2 regions of the Marinobacter shengliensis genome follow, and region 1 is predicted to be linked to the other one. Evidence: riboswitches for the same ligand, from Rfam matches in the RefSeq annotation. Region 1 holds a riboswitch; the other holds the start of a gene.
The links. Region 1 has a riboswitch for cobalamin ahead of QUE75_RS19440 (ribonucleoside-diphosphate reductase subunit alpha). Riboswitches for the same ligand answer to the same signal wherever they lie in the genome.
Positions count from the first base shown of each region.

Region 2: it holds a riboswitch for cobalamin, as region 1 does, so the genes downstream of both, QUE75_RS15650 (ribonucleoside triphosphate reductase) here and QUE75_RS19440 (ribonucleoside-diphosphate reductase subunit alpha) in region 1, are expected to answer to the same signal.

Region 1 covers NZ_AP028062.1:4,244,000-4,249,785, reverse strand. Annotated here, with positions in the region: gene fmdA (formamidase) at 1-66, shown strand, start outside; gene QUE75_RS19450 (FmdB family zinc ribbon protein) at 72-425, shown strand; gene QUE75_RS19445 (DUF3047 domain-containing protein) at 486-1,178, opposite strand; cobalamin riboswitch at 1,328-1,525, shown strand; gene QUE75_RS19440 (ribonucleoside-diphosphate reductase subunit alpha) at 1,638-4,394, shown strand; gene QUE75_RS19435 (ribonucleotide-diphosphate reductase subunit beta) at 4,423-5,481, shown strand; gene QUE75_RS19430 (AraC family transcriptional regulator) at 5,539-5,786, shown strand, end outside.
Region 2 covers NZ_AP028062.1:3,410,161-3,415,946, forward strand. Annotated here, with positions in the region: gene QUE75_RS15620 (succinate dehydrogenase iron-sulfur subunit) at 1-345, shown strand, start outside; gene QUE75_RS15625 (hexameric tyrosine-coordinated heme protein) at 405-713, opposite strand; gene QUE75_RS15630 (methyl-accepting chemotaxis protein) at 809-1,387, opposite strand; gene QUE75_RS15635 (DUF488 domain-containing protein) at 1,496-1,858, opposite strand; gene QUE75_RS15640 (anaerobic ribonucleoside-triphosphate reductase activating protein) at 1,893-2,597, opposite strand; gene nrdD (anaerobic ribonucleoside-triphosphate reductase) at 2,599-2,745, opposite strand; partial or broken gene QUE75_RS15650 (ribonucleoside triphosphate reductase) at 2,738-4,450, opposite strand; cobalamin riboswitch at 4,637-4,839, opposite strand; gene QUE75_RS15655 (DUF2931 family protein) at 5,077-5,559, opposite strand; gene QUE75_RS15660 (DUF2931 family protein) at 5,718-5,786, opposite strand, start outside.

The sequences.
Region 1 (5,786 bases):
GCTGATGGCCCACAGAAGAAAGTCAGTGGCGGTATGGACGTGCCCCTTTCGAAAGACAAGGAGTAAGCACCATGCCTGTGTATGACTACAAATGTCGGGAACACGGGTTGTTCCACCAGCTGGCCACCATGGAAGACTGCGCCAAGCCGGCGGAGTGCCCGACCTGCCAGGCGCTGTCACCCCGTGTCATAGTGCTGCCTCCGGAGATTGCCGCCATGGACCCGGCCAAACGATCGGCTCAGGACCGGAACGAGCGCTCAAAACACGAGCCAGTGTTCTCGACTGCCGATCGCAGGGCACACGACAAGGAACACAGCCGAAGTTGTGGTTGCGGCTCACCGAAGCCGGGCAAATCCATGCTGTTCTATACCGCGGACGGTAAGAAAATGTTTCCCTCGATGCGCCCGTGGATGATCAGCCACTGACAGCCGATTCGACGTTTCACGTGTTTGGCCCCGATACGGGGCCTTTTTTCGATCCACAATTCACGGCCTCTCAAGCACCAGATCCCGATACCACGCTGTTGCCCGTTCACCGGTATTATCCGCATCCGACATGATGGCCACGCCAACAATACGCGGGGGATTCTCCCCGAACGCTTCCCGGTAATCTGCCACAATATCCCGTTCCACCGTGACCCACTCACCGGTTTGCTCCGGGCCGGAATTGACCGCCACCATCATGGTCTGGTCGGTGAAGGCGTTGGCGACAATGGATTGCTCCGGCAACCGGTTGGCCCAGATGTAGTTCAGGGCATTACCCGGCAGGGACTCGCCAAACATCACCTCCACGGTTTTGCGCTTGGCCCGTTCAAAGAATCCTGCCTTGTCGGGCTGGAATTCAAAGGCCACGTAGATTCGCGCCGGGTAGTCGTCGCCGGACTTTTTCCGGGCATCGCCCCGGTCGAACACATTGGACACCTTCCATTGCCAACGCAGAATCAGCGATTCGCCGGGTTCTAACGACAATCGGGCAATCAGGCCGGAGGCGCTGTTATCAGCGGTCGCCTTGACCACCTGAACACCGTCGTCCGTGACCAGCTCATAGCGCGTGTGCCGGTCGATCCTGGGGAATTCCAGTGGCTCCCAACCATCCGACAACGAACTCATCGTGGAAAACGGCTGAAGCAACGGCTCCTGTGCCATCAGTGCCGGGCTGGCCAACAGCAGGGCAAGCATCAATGCCGGGCCTGCCTGTGACGATTGCTTCATAGACTTGTCCTTTTGTTTTCGGGCCACTGCAGTGGCAGACAGCGGGCCTGCAATAAAGTGCCTTGTCAGTGGCTATTAGTCCGTATATAGTGACCAAATCCTTGGTTGACTACCATATGTTGTGATCATTCTCTGATCACTTCAGGCATAAAGGTAGTCGGGAATCCGGTGAGAATCCGGAACTGACGCGCAGCGGTATTGGGGAACGAGCGTGGCATCAAGACACTGGCAAGCGCCGGGAAGTCGCCACGCAAGGCCGAACCAACAGGTTCACGCCCCTGAGTCCGAAGACCTGCCAGGGAAACAGTACTGCACCTTCGCGACTCAAGGTGAGCAGATCGGTTATCCCTGCCCTGAAACAAGGCACGGTGTGCTCCTGCATTCGCGAAGGCTAAATGGAATCTGACGCGACTTCAGGAGAACACGATGTCTGCCACCGCTCTGGCCGAAGCCCCGGCCGCCGATACCCAATCCCTTCAAGTTATTAAACGCAACGGCACCCTGGTTGGATTCAATCCCGCCAAAATCAGTGTGGCGGTGACCAAAGCGTTCCTGGCCGTGGAAGGCGATAAAGCCGCCGGCTCTGCCCGCATCAACGACGCCGTGCATCGGGTAACCGAACAGGTGGTGCAGGCCATCAGCCGGCGCCTGAAAGCCGGCGGTAAAGTGCATATTGAAGACATTCAGGACCAGGTGGAACTGGCCCTGATGCGGGCCGAAGAGCAAAAGGTGGCCCGGGCTTACGTGCTCTACCGGGAAGAACACGCCCGCAAGCGCGCCATCGAAGAGCCCATGGAAGCGCACCCGCACCTGACCGTGAAAAAAGCCGACGGCAACGTGGCGCCGCTGGACTTGGGCCTTATGAAACTGCAGGTAGAACAGGCTGCCACCGGCCTGGAGGGCATTGATGGCGAATCCCTGGTCGACGAAGCCCTGCGCAACCTGTACGACGGTATTGAGGAAACCGAAGTGCTCTCCGCCCTGATCATGACGGCCCGTGGCCGTATCGAGCAAGAGCCGGACTACAGCGCTGTCACCGCCCGCCTATTGCTGGAACAGCTTCGCCTGGAAGCCGCCGAGGCCCTGGACCTGCCCCGCAACCAGCCGCTGGCAGAGGTTTATCCACAGGCCCTGAGCGCGTTCATCCACGCCGGTATCCGCTACGAATTGCTGGACGAAGCCCTGGCCGCCTTTGACTTGGAACGCCTGGGTGCGGCGATCATCCCCGAGCGTGACCACCAGTTCGGTTTCCTGGGCCTGCAAACCCTGTACGACCGCTACTTCCTGCACTGGAACAAAGCCCGCCTGGAACTGCCCCAGGTGTTCTTCATGCGTGTCGCCATGGGCCTGGCCCTGCGGGAAGACGACCCCAACGCCCGCGCCATCGAATTCTATAACCTGCTGTCCAGCTTTGATTACATGGCCAGCACGCCCACCCTGTTCAACAGCGGCACCCGCCATTCCCAGTTGTCCTCCTGCTACCTGACCACCGTGCAGGACGACCTGGAAGGTATCTACGGCGCCATCAAGGATAACGCGCTGCTCTCCAAATGGGCCGGCGGCTTGGGCAACGACTGGACTCCGGTGCGGGCACTGGGCTCCCACATCAAAGGTACCAACGGCCAGAGCCAGGGCGTGGTGCCGTTTTTGAAAGTGGTCAACGACACCGCCGTGGCGGTCAACCAGGGCGGCAAGCGCAAGGGCGCCGTGTGTGCCTACCTGGAAAGCTGGCACCTGGACATCGAGGAATTCCTGGAGCTGCGCAAAAACACCGGTGACGAACGCCGCCGCACCCACGACATGAACACCGCCAACTGGGTGCCGGATTTGCTGATCGAACGCATGCGTGAAGACCGGGACTGGACCCTGTTCTCCCCCAGCGATGCCCCAGACCTGCACGATCTTTACGGCAACGCCTTCCGGGAACGCTACGAGCATTACGAAGCGCTGGCGGAGCAGGGCAAGATCAAACTGTTCAAGAAAATCCCTGCCAAACAACTGTGGCGCAAAATGCTCACCGTGCTGTTTGAAACCGGCCACCCCTGGGTTACCTTCAAAGACCCCTGCAACCTGCGTTCCCCGCAGCAGCACCAGGGCGTAGTGCACAGCTCCAACCTGTGCACCGAAATCACCCTGAACACCAGCGCCGACGAAATCGCCGTATGCAACCTCGGCTCGGTCAACCTGGCTGCCCACATCGCCAACGGCGAGCTGGACGTACAGCGCCTGGAACGCACCGTGACCACCGCCGTACGCATGCTCGATAACGTTATCGACATCAACTTCTACGCCGTGCCCCAGGCGAAGAACTCCAACCTCAAACACCGCCCCGTGGGCCTGGGCCTGATGGGCTTCCAGGACGCGCTCTACCAGTTGGGGCTGCCCTACACCAGCCCGGAAGCGGTGGAGTTTGCCGACGTGGCCATGGAGCAATTGAGCTACTTCGCCCTTCGCGCCTCCGCCACCCTGGCCGGTGAACGGGGAGCCTACGAAACCTACGAAGGTTCCCTGTGGGATCAGGGCATCCTGCCCATCGATTCCATCAACCTGCTGAAAGACAGCCGCCGGGAAGGGGACCTGTCACTCAACACCAACAGCCGCCTGGACTGGACCCCGGTGCGTGAGCTGATCGCCAAAAACGGTATGCGCAACAGCAACGTTATGGCCATCGCCCCCACCGCCACCATCTCCAACATCGTTGGGGTTTCCCAGTCCATCGAACCGGCGTACCAGAACCTGTTCGTGAAATCGAACCTCTCCGGCGAATTCACCGTGGTCAATCCCTCCCTGGTGCGCGACCTCAAAGCCGAAGGCCTTTGGGACAACGTGATGGTGAACGACCTCAAATACTTCGATGGCAGCGTGCAACAGATCGACCGCATCCCGCCGGTGCTGAAAGCCCGCTACGCCACCGCCTTCGAAATCGACCCAAGATGGCTGGTAGAAGCCGCGGCAAGGCGCCAGAAATGGCTCGACCAGGCCCAAAGCCTGAACCTGTACATGGCCGAACCTAGCGGCAAAAAGCTGGACGCCCTGTACCAGCTGGCCTGGGAACGCGGTTTGAAAACCACCTACTACCTGCGCTCCCTGGGCGCTACCGGCGCCGAAAAAGCCGCCCCGGTGGCAGCGCCGCAACCCCAGGTGTGCAGCATTGATGAGCCGGATTGCGAAGCCTGTCAGTAACCACTTACTTAACTTTGGAGGCCTAACCATGCTGGATTGGGACGACGAACCAAAAACTGAAAACAAGCCGACGGCCAGCGCCGGCCCGGCGCCGGTGAATGTAGACGACAAACGCGTCATCAACGGCGAAACCGACATCAACCAGTTGGCGCCGTTCAAGTACCCCTGGGCCTGGGAGTACTTCATGAACGCCAACAAAAACCACTGGACCCCGCTGGACGTCAACATGGCCCAGGATGTCCACGACTACCACCACCGCCTGAGCCCGGCGGAAAAGCACGTGTATGAAAACGTACTGGCCTATCTCACCACCTCCGACATCCTCGCCATGCGCAACATCGGCCTGGCCGTGATGGAGAAAATGAGCGCGCCGGAACTGCAGATCTACCAGGCCCGCCAGGTGTACGAAGAAGCACTGCACACCTGGACCTACCAGCACTGCATTGAAACCCTCAACCTGGACCAGAGCGAAATCTACAACCGCTACCGGGTGGTGCCGGAAATCAACGGCAAGATCCAGGTAGCCAACCGACGGCTGGACGCCGCCATGCGCTCCGACATGAACCTGCGCAACAAAGACGACCTGCAGGAATTCATCATGTCGTACCTGTTCTTCGCCGCCGTGTTTGAGGGCTGCTGGTTCTACAACGGCTTCAGCCCCATCTTCGCTCTGCAGCGCCGGGGCCTGATGCGCGGCACCGGGGAGCAACTGCAGTACATCCTGCGGGACGAAGCCATGCACTTCTCCTTCGGCCTGAAAGTGGTCAATCAGATTCTTGAGGAAGAAAACATCACCTTCGACCCCAAAGCCGTGCGCGACATGTGGGACGAATCCGAAGCGGCCGAGATGGCCTACGCCAACTACATCCTGCGTGACCCCATCCTCGGCTACTCGGCGGAATACCACAGCGAGCAATTCCGCTTCGTGGCCAACCGCCGCGCCAGGACTGTTGGCCTGGAAGAGCCTTTCCCGGGTGCCAAGAACGTGTCGCCCTGGCTGGACGAGCAGGCCACCATGCGTAAAGAGAAGAACTTCTTTGAAACCCGGGTGATTGAATACCAGACCGGGGCGCAGTTGGAGTGGTGAGTTTCTGCTAGGCTAGTGCCATACGCACGGGCCTGGCCGGCTCGCCTGGAGGCAACCATGATGACCAATCCTCGCACGCCCATCTTCTGGCGCGATGCCCGCATGCCCCATGTGGAATTGCGCAAAGTCGCGGATGGGCGCGAGGTTTGTTATGCCTTGCACACCCACCGGCACTGGTCGATCGGCGCCATTACCGGCGGTGAAAGTACGTTTCTGTACCGCAGCGACCAATACCATGTAACCGCCGGCACATTGGTATTGATGAACCCGGAATGGCCCCACGCCTGCAACCCCATTGATAACCA
Region 2 (5,786 bases), 830 kb from region 1:
GACAAGCCGGAACCGGCCATTGAACGCCTCCAAAGCCCGGAAGACAGAGCAAAGCTGGATGGCCTTTACGAATGTATTCTCTGTGCTTGTTGCACCTCAGCCTGCCCTTCATGGTGGTGGAACCCGGAAAAGTACATCGGCCCCTCCGGTTTGCTTCAGGCTTATCGTTTTCTGGTGGATTCGCGGGATACGGCCACCAGAGAGCGGTTGGAGAAGCTGGAAGACCCCTTTAGTGTATTTCGTTGCCGAGGTATCGGTAACTGCACAGCCTACTGCCCCAAGGGATTGAACCCCATGAAAGCCATCGGCCGAATCAAGGCGATGCTGGTGCGGGAACAGGTTTGAGCACCGCAAGCCAGGCAAAGTAACCAAACTGGCGGCCCCGCAGCGGGCCGCCGCGTTGATTATTTCCAGTAATCGTTGGCCGCTGCAACCGTCTGGAAGTGAACCGCGATCACTTCTGATGCATGCATCAGGGCCTCACCATCCTCTGAATATTTTGCCCGCTCCCGGAACAGAACCTCTTTACTGGACTGGGTGCTTTTTACTCCCATTCGGGACAGCTTGATGGCTAGCTCAAAACCCTCCTGTGGGGTATCCGTAATCAGGCTGGGCAACCAGACGTCAGCTTTCTCCTCTGCCTGAATCACCATCGGTATGAGCATGGCCAGTGCGGCCAATACGGCGGCTAGCTGTTTTTTTGTTTTCATCATCAGAATCTCCTTGCATCTCATCAGTCAAAACCCTCTAAAGGGAAGCACCTCCATTAATGGACCATAATACAACTATTTTCAATGAATCTTTAAGCTCATGGCGTTGCTACTAAAGATGCAGATTCAGCAGCGCCACACTGCCACCGTCGTTTATTCACGGCTTCATGGTACTGCTGATGATTGCCGGCCCGGGCGGCCTCAATGCTGGCGTTCAGAGCGAGTAGCGAAGTCTGGTCAGACACACCGTCAATAACATCCACCAGCGAAGTTATGCTTCCGGTTTCTGTTTCCAGCGCCTCCATCTGCCCGGCAGAACTTACTACTCTCTGGCGCGCTCCATCCAGACGCTGTACTAGCGTTGCCATGCCGTCGCGCACCTGGCCGGATTCATCCCGGGTTTTCAGGGCTTCACTGCGCCGGGAGCCGAGCAAATCCGACAACTCGCTGAAGGATCCTTTGAGTTCGCTCAGCGAGGAACTAAATTGACCAAGGCCTGCCATCAATCGGTGACCAAGCTCAAGTTCTGAGCGGGTCTTTACCAGCGCACTGCGCTCTTCTTCCAGTTCGGCTTCCAGCCTGCAATTCTGCTCATCTCGCTCAGCAAATGCCTTGTTCAATGCCGACAGCTCCGCTTCAAGCGCTTCCACACGCTTTGTGGACGGCCAAAAACCCATAATCTTACTCCAGCCCATTAATAATGATTTATATTTTATACATGTTTAAGGTCGTGACAGTAAGGGTTTGTAACAACTGGCCCAACCCAAAGCGGATAGCGGATGGCTTCAGAGCGTTTCGTTCAGGATATAACCCCGCAGCGCCACCGCGTTGTTGTGCTCGGTGTCTTTGGCAGCAAACACCAGCGTTATGCGTTTGTGCTCATCAAGGATCTTCCAGAGTGTTTCCAGGTCCTCTGCGGCACCGTCGGACTGAAGCTCTTTCAGGTAGCTGTCGCAGAACTCCGGCCATTTGTCCGGATCATGGCCGAACCACTTACGCAATTCAGTAGACGGAGCAAGCCCTTTCAGCCAGTGGGCGATGTCGGCATCTTCTTTGGCAACGCCCCGGGGCCAGATGCGGTCTACCAGTATACGCGGGCCGTCTGAGCGGGCGGCGGTGTCGTAGGCTCGTTTGAGTCGGATATCCATTAACGCTCTCCGATTGAACAAGTCTGCTCCCAGACTACTCCCGCATGTCGAGGGTTTCAAAAAGCGGAGTGAGTTTGTTACGGACGTTTTGCTTGTTTTCCATGCTCAGATACCCGGCCCCGATGGTGCCATTCAGCATCTGATCACTTCGGGCGATCTGCACCGCAAACCGGCGCACGCCCTGATCTGACAACTGCTCCCCCACGGTAATCACCTGCTCCGGTGACTGCAGGGCGCCATGCCAAGTCATCCGGCATTCAAAGTCCACGCCGGCCTTTTGCAGTGCGGAGATAGCCGCCCAGCTTTCCTGCCCGGCATGGCGGTTGGTGGTGATGATTTCATAGTCTGAAGGCAGCGCTTTGATGTCCAGGCCCACCCAGTCCAGCCAGGGCAACAGCGGTTCCAGCAGTTTCAGATGCGGGGCGCCGGTGTGCAGGCCGTTACGAAAACCCAACTCGCGGGTTTGTTGAAGGGCAGGCAACAGTGCTTTCTGAATGGTGGGTTCGCCACCACTAAACACCACAGCATCCAGCAACCCCCGCCGGCTTGTCAGGTGCCGATGAGCTTGTTTCCAGGTGATTTTTTCATCACCAGCTTCAAGTGGTATAAGATGAGGGTTATGGCAGTAATGGCAACGCCAGGGACAACCCTTCAGGAACAGGGTTGTCGCCAGGTGTTGCGGATAATCGACGGTGGAGAAGGCCGCCATGCCTCCGATCACCAGGTTATCCGCAGTCATTTCAACGCTCCCGGAAGTGGGTGCGTTCGCGATGCTCGGACTGTTTGCCTTTGTTAAAGGCCGAGACCGGGCGGTGGTAGCCCATTACCCGAGTCCACACTTCGCAGCGCTGGCGTTGGCTGTCATCGGGAAGTTTCTGGTTATCCATGCTGAACTCCTTCTTTGCTTTTTGGGGAAGTGTCGGGCGTTGCCGACTTTTGCTGCCCGGCGAGTAACAGCTCGTCACATTTCGGGCAGAATTCGTGTTCTCCGTTCAGGTACCCGTGTACCGGACAGATAGAGAAGGTGGGCGTGACTGTGATGTACGGCAGCCGGTAATTCTCCAGCACCGTTTTCACAAACCGGCCGCAGGTGGCGGCATCGCTGATGCGTTCGCGCATATACAGGTGCAGCACCGTGCCGCCGGTGTAGCGGGTTTGCAGTTCATCCTGAAGGTCCAGGGCTTCAAACGGGTCATCTGTGTAGCCCACCGGAAGCTGGCTGGAGTTAGTGTAGTAAGGGGCATCCGGTGTACCGGCTTGCAGTATGTCGGCAAACCGTTTCTGGTCTTCCTTGGCAAACCGGTAGGTGGTGCCCTCAGCCGGGGTGGCTTCAAGATTGTAGAGATGGCCGGTTTCTTCCTGGTATTGCTTCATCCGTTCCCGTACATGATCCAGCAGCTCCAGCGCAAAGGCCCTGCCCTGCTCGCTGCTGATATCCTCCTGGTCACCGGTAAAGTTGCGGACCATTTCGTTCAGGCCATTCACACCAATGGTGGAGAAGTGGTTTCTCAGGGTACCCAGATAACGCTTGGTGTAGGGGAACAGGCCTTCAACCATTAACCGGCCGATCTCCTGGCGCTTTATTTCCAGGCTGTCCCGGGCCAGATCCATCAGCTCATCCAGCCGGGCAAACAGTGCCAGCTTGTCACCTTTGTAGAGGTAGCCCAGCCGAGCACAATTCACAGTGACCACCCCCAGGGAACCGGTCTGTTCTGCTGAGCCAAACAGGCCATTGCCACGCTTGAGCAGTTCCCGCAGGTCTAGCTGCAGGCGGCAGCACATAGAGCGAACCATGTTGGGTTCCAGGTCTGAGTTGAGGAAATTCTGGAAGTACGGCAGGCCGTAACGGGCGGTCATTTCGAACAATCGCAGGGCGTTGTCGGATGCCCAGTCGAAATCCCGGGTGATGTTGTAGGTAGGAATCGGGAAGGTAAATACCCGGCCCATACTGTCGCCTGCGGTCATTACCTCGATGTAGGCCTGGTTGATCATGTCCATCTCGGCCTGCAATTCGCCATAGCTGAATGGCATTTCCTCACCGGCAATAATGGGTATCTGCTCCCGCAGATCGTCCGGGCAAACCCAGTCAAAAGTGATGTTGGTAAATGGCGTCTGGGTGCCCCAGCGGGACGGCACGTTCAGGTTGTAGACGAATTCCTGAATGCACTGGCGCACGGTGGCGTAATCCAGGGTGTCCTTGCGGATAAATGGCGCCAGGTAAGTGTCAAAGGAGCTGAAAGCCTGAGCACCTGCCCATTCGTTCTGCAGGGTGCCAAGAAAATTGACCATCTGGCCGATGGCACTGGACAAGTGCTTGGGCGGGGCCGCCTCAACCTTGCCTGGCACACCGTTCAGGCCTTCGTGCAGTAGGGTACGCAAAGACCAGCCAGCACAGTAACCACTGAGCATGTCCAGGTCGTGAATGTGCAAATCTGCCTGCCGGTGGGCCTGGCCAATTTCCGGGGTATACACCTCGTTCAGCCAGTAGTTGGCAATCACCTTGCCGGCGGTATTCAGGATCAGGCCGCCGAGGGAATAGCCCTGGTTAGCATTGGCATTCACCCGCCAGTCGCTGCGGTCCAGGTATTCACCAACAGTAGCGGAGATATCCAGCAAGGCGGGATCAACAGGGTGTGAGGCAGTGTGGGTAGACATCAGGTTCCTCCTGGAAACGCGTCAGGTTGTCGCAATAGCTGCAGCAACGTTCGCGAAGACAGGAGGTCAGGCACGGGCGAATACCCGAGACATGATCAGCTGTTCACCCTGAATCGCGAAGGTGCAGTGCTTGTTGCCCTGGCAGGTCTTCGGACTCAGGGGCGTGAGCCTTTCGGCTCTGCCTTGCGTGGCGACTTCCCGGCTTTCGCCAGTGTCATCATGCCACGGTCGTTCCCCAATACCGCTGCGCGTCAGTTCCGGACTCTCACCGGATTCCTTGCCACAAACACAACATGTTGTGGCTTGCCAAGACAATTTAACTATATACGGAGATTGTGCACCCTGCAAATTAAAATGTACCTGGATTATTTTTTATTTGATGTCGGATCGGCGACGGGTACTTCACACCGATGTATCCGGCAGGTTCCAGTAATGCAGCCATGGTCTGGCCAGGATCGTGTTAATTGCTGCCGAAGCGGGTGGTCCATTGGTGCTGGGGACGGGGCATTAATGAGAGTCTTGCAGAAAGCTATGTAGAAACCGCGCGTATCTAAATTACTCGGTCACCAACCCTCCAAAGGCACACCGTGTTCTTCGATATACGCACCGTGTTGTTCTAAGTACTCCCTTGTGCGAATTTCAAACGCCTCGAGGTCGCCCTCAACTTCGACAGCGGGCACTCGCATGACTTCGACGGCATTAGATCGTTGGCTCATCATCCACACAACCACCTCACCACCAGGCGCAAGCCCCAAAACCAAAGTCCTTCTTGGCTTCATCAGAACATCTTTGCTTTGCGTGGCTGTAGGAGCAGGGACACGCATACGGTCCTGCAGGTCCGAGGGAACCTCAAACAACGTGGAGTAGAATTTTTGTTCAGAAAATGAGAACCAATGCAATGCGATCAAGCTGGGGAACGGATCTATCGGGCCTCCAGAACCGAAGGGGCCGTCAGGACCCATCCAGCAACATCGAACCCCACCTCCAATAGGTGCGCGCCAGCTCCTAACACCAGGCTTCTCCAAATGAGCATTGATTATCCACATTTCGTAGTGCTGGGGTGCGACAGCAACAATACCCCAGCTGATATCGTCTTCCTCCCAATAGGAGCAGCCTACCGATATCGCTAGCGAAACCGTACAAAAGATTGCAAGTCGATGTCTCTTCCTATGTTGAAGCTGCACAAAGGCGGCCACTGATCTGATCACCACCCCTCCAACGGCACACCGTGCTCCTCGAGATAGGCGCCGCTTCGCTCGAGGTAACCTTCCGT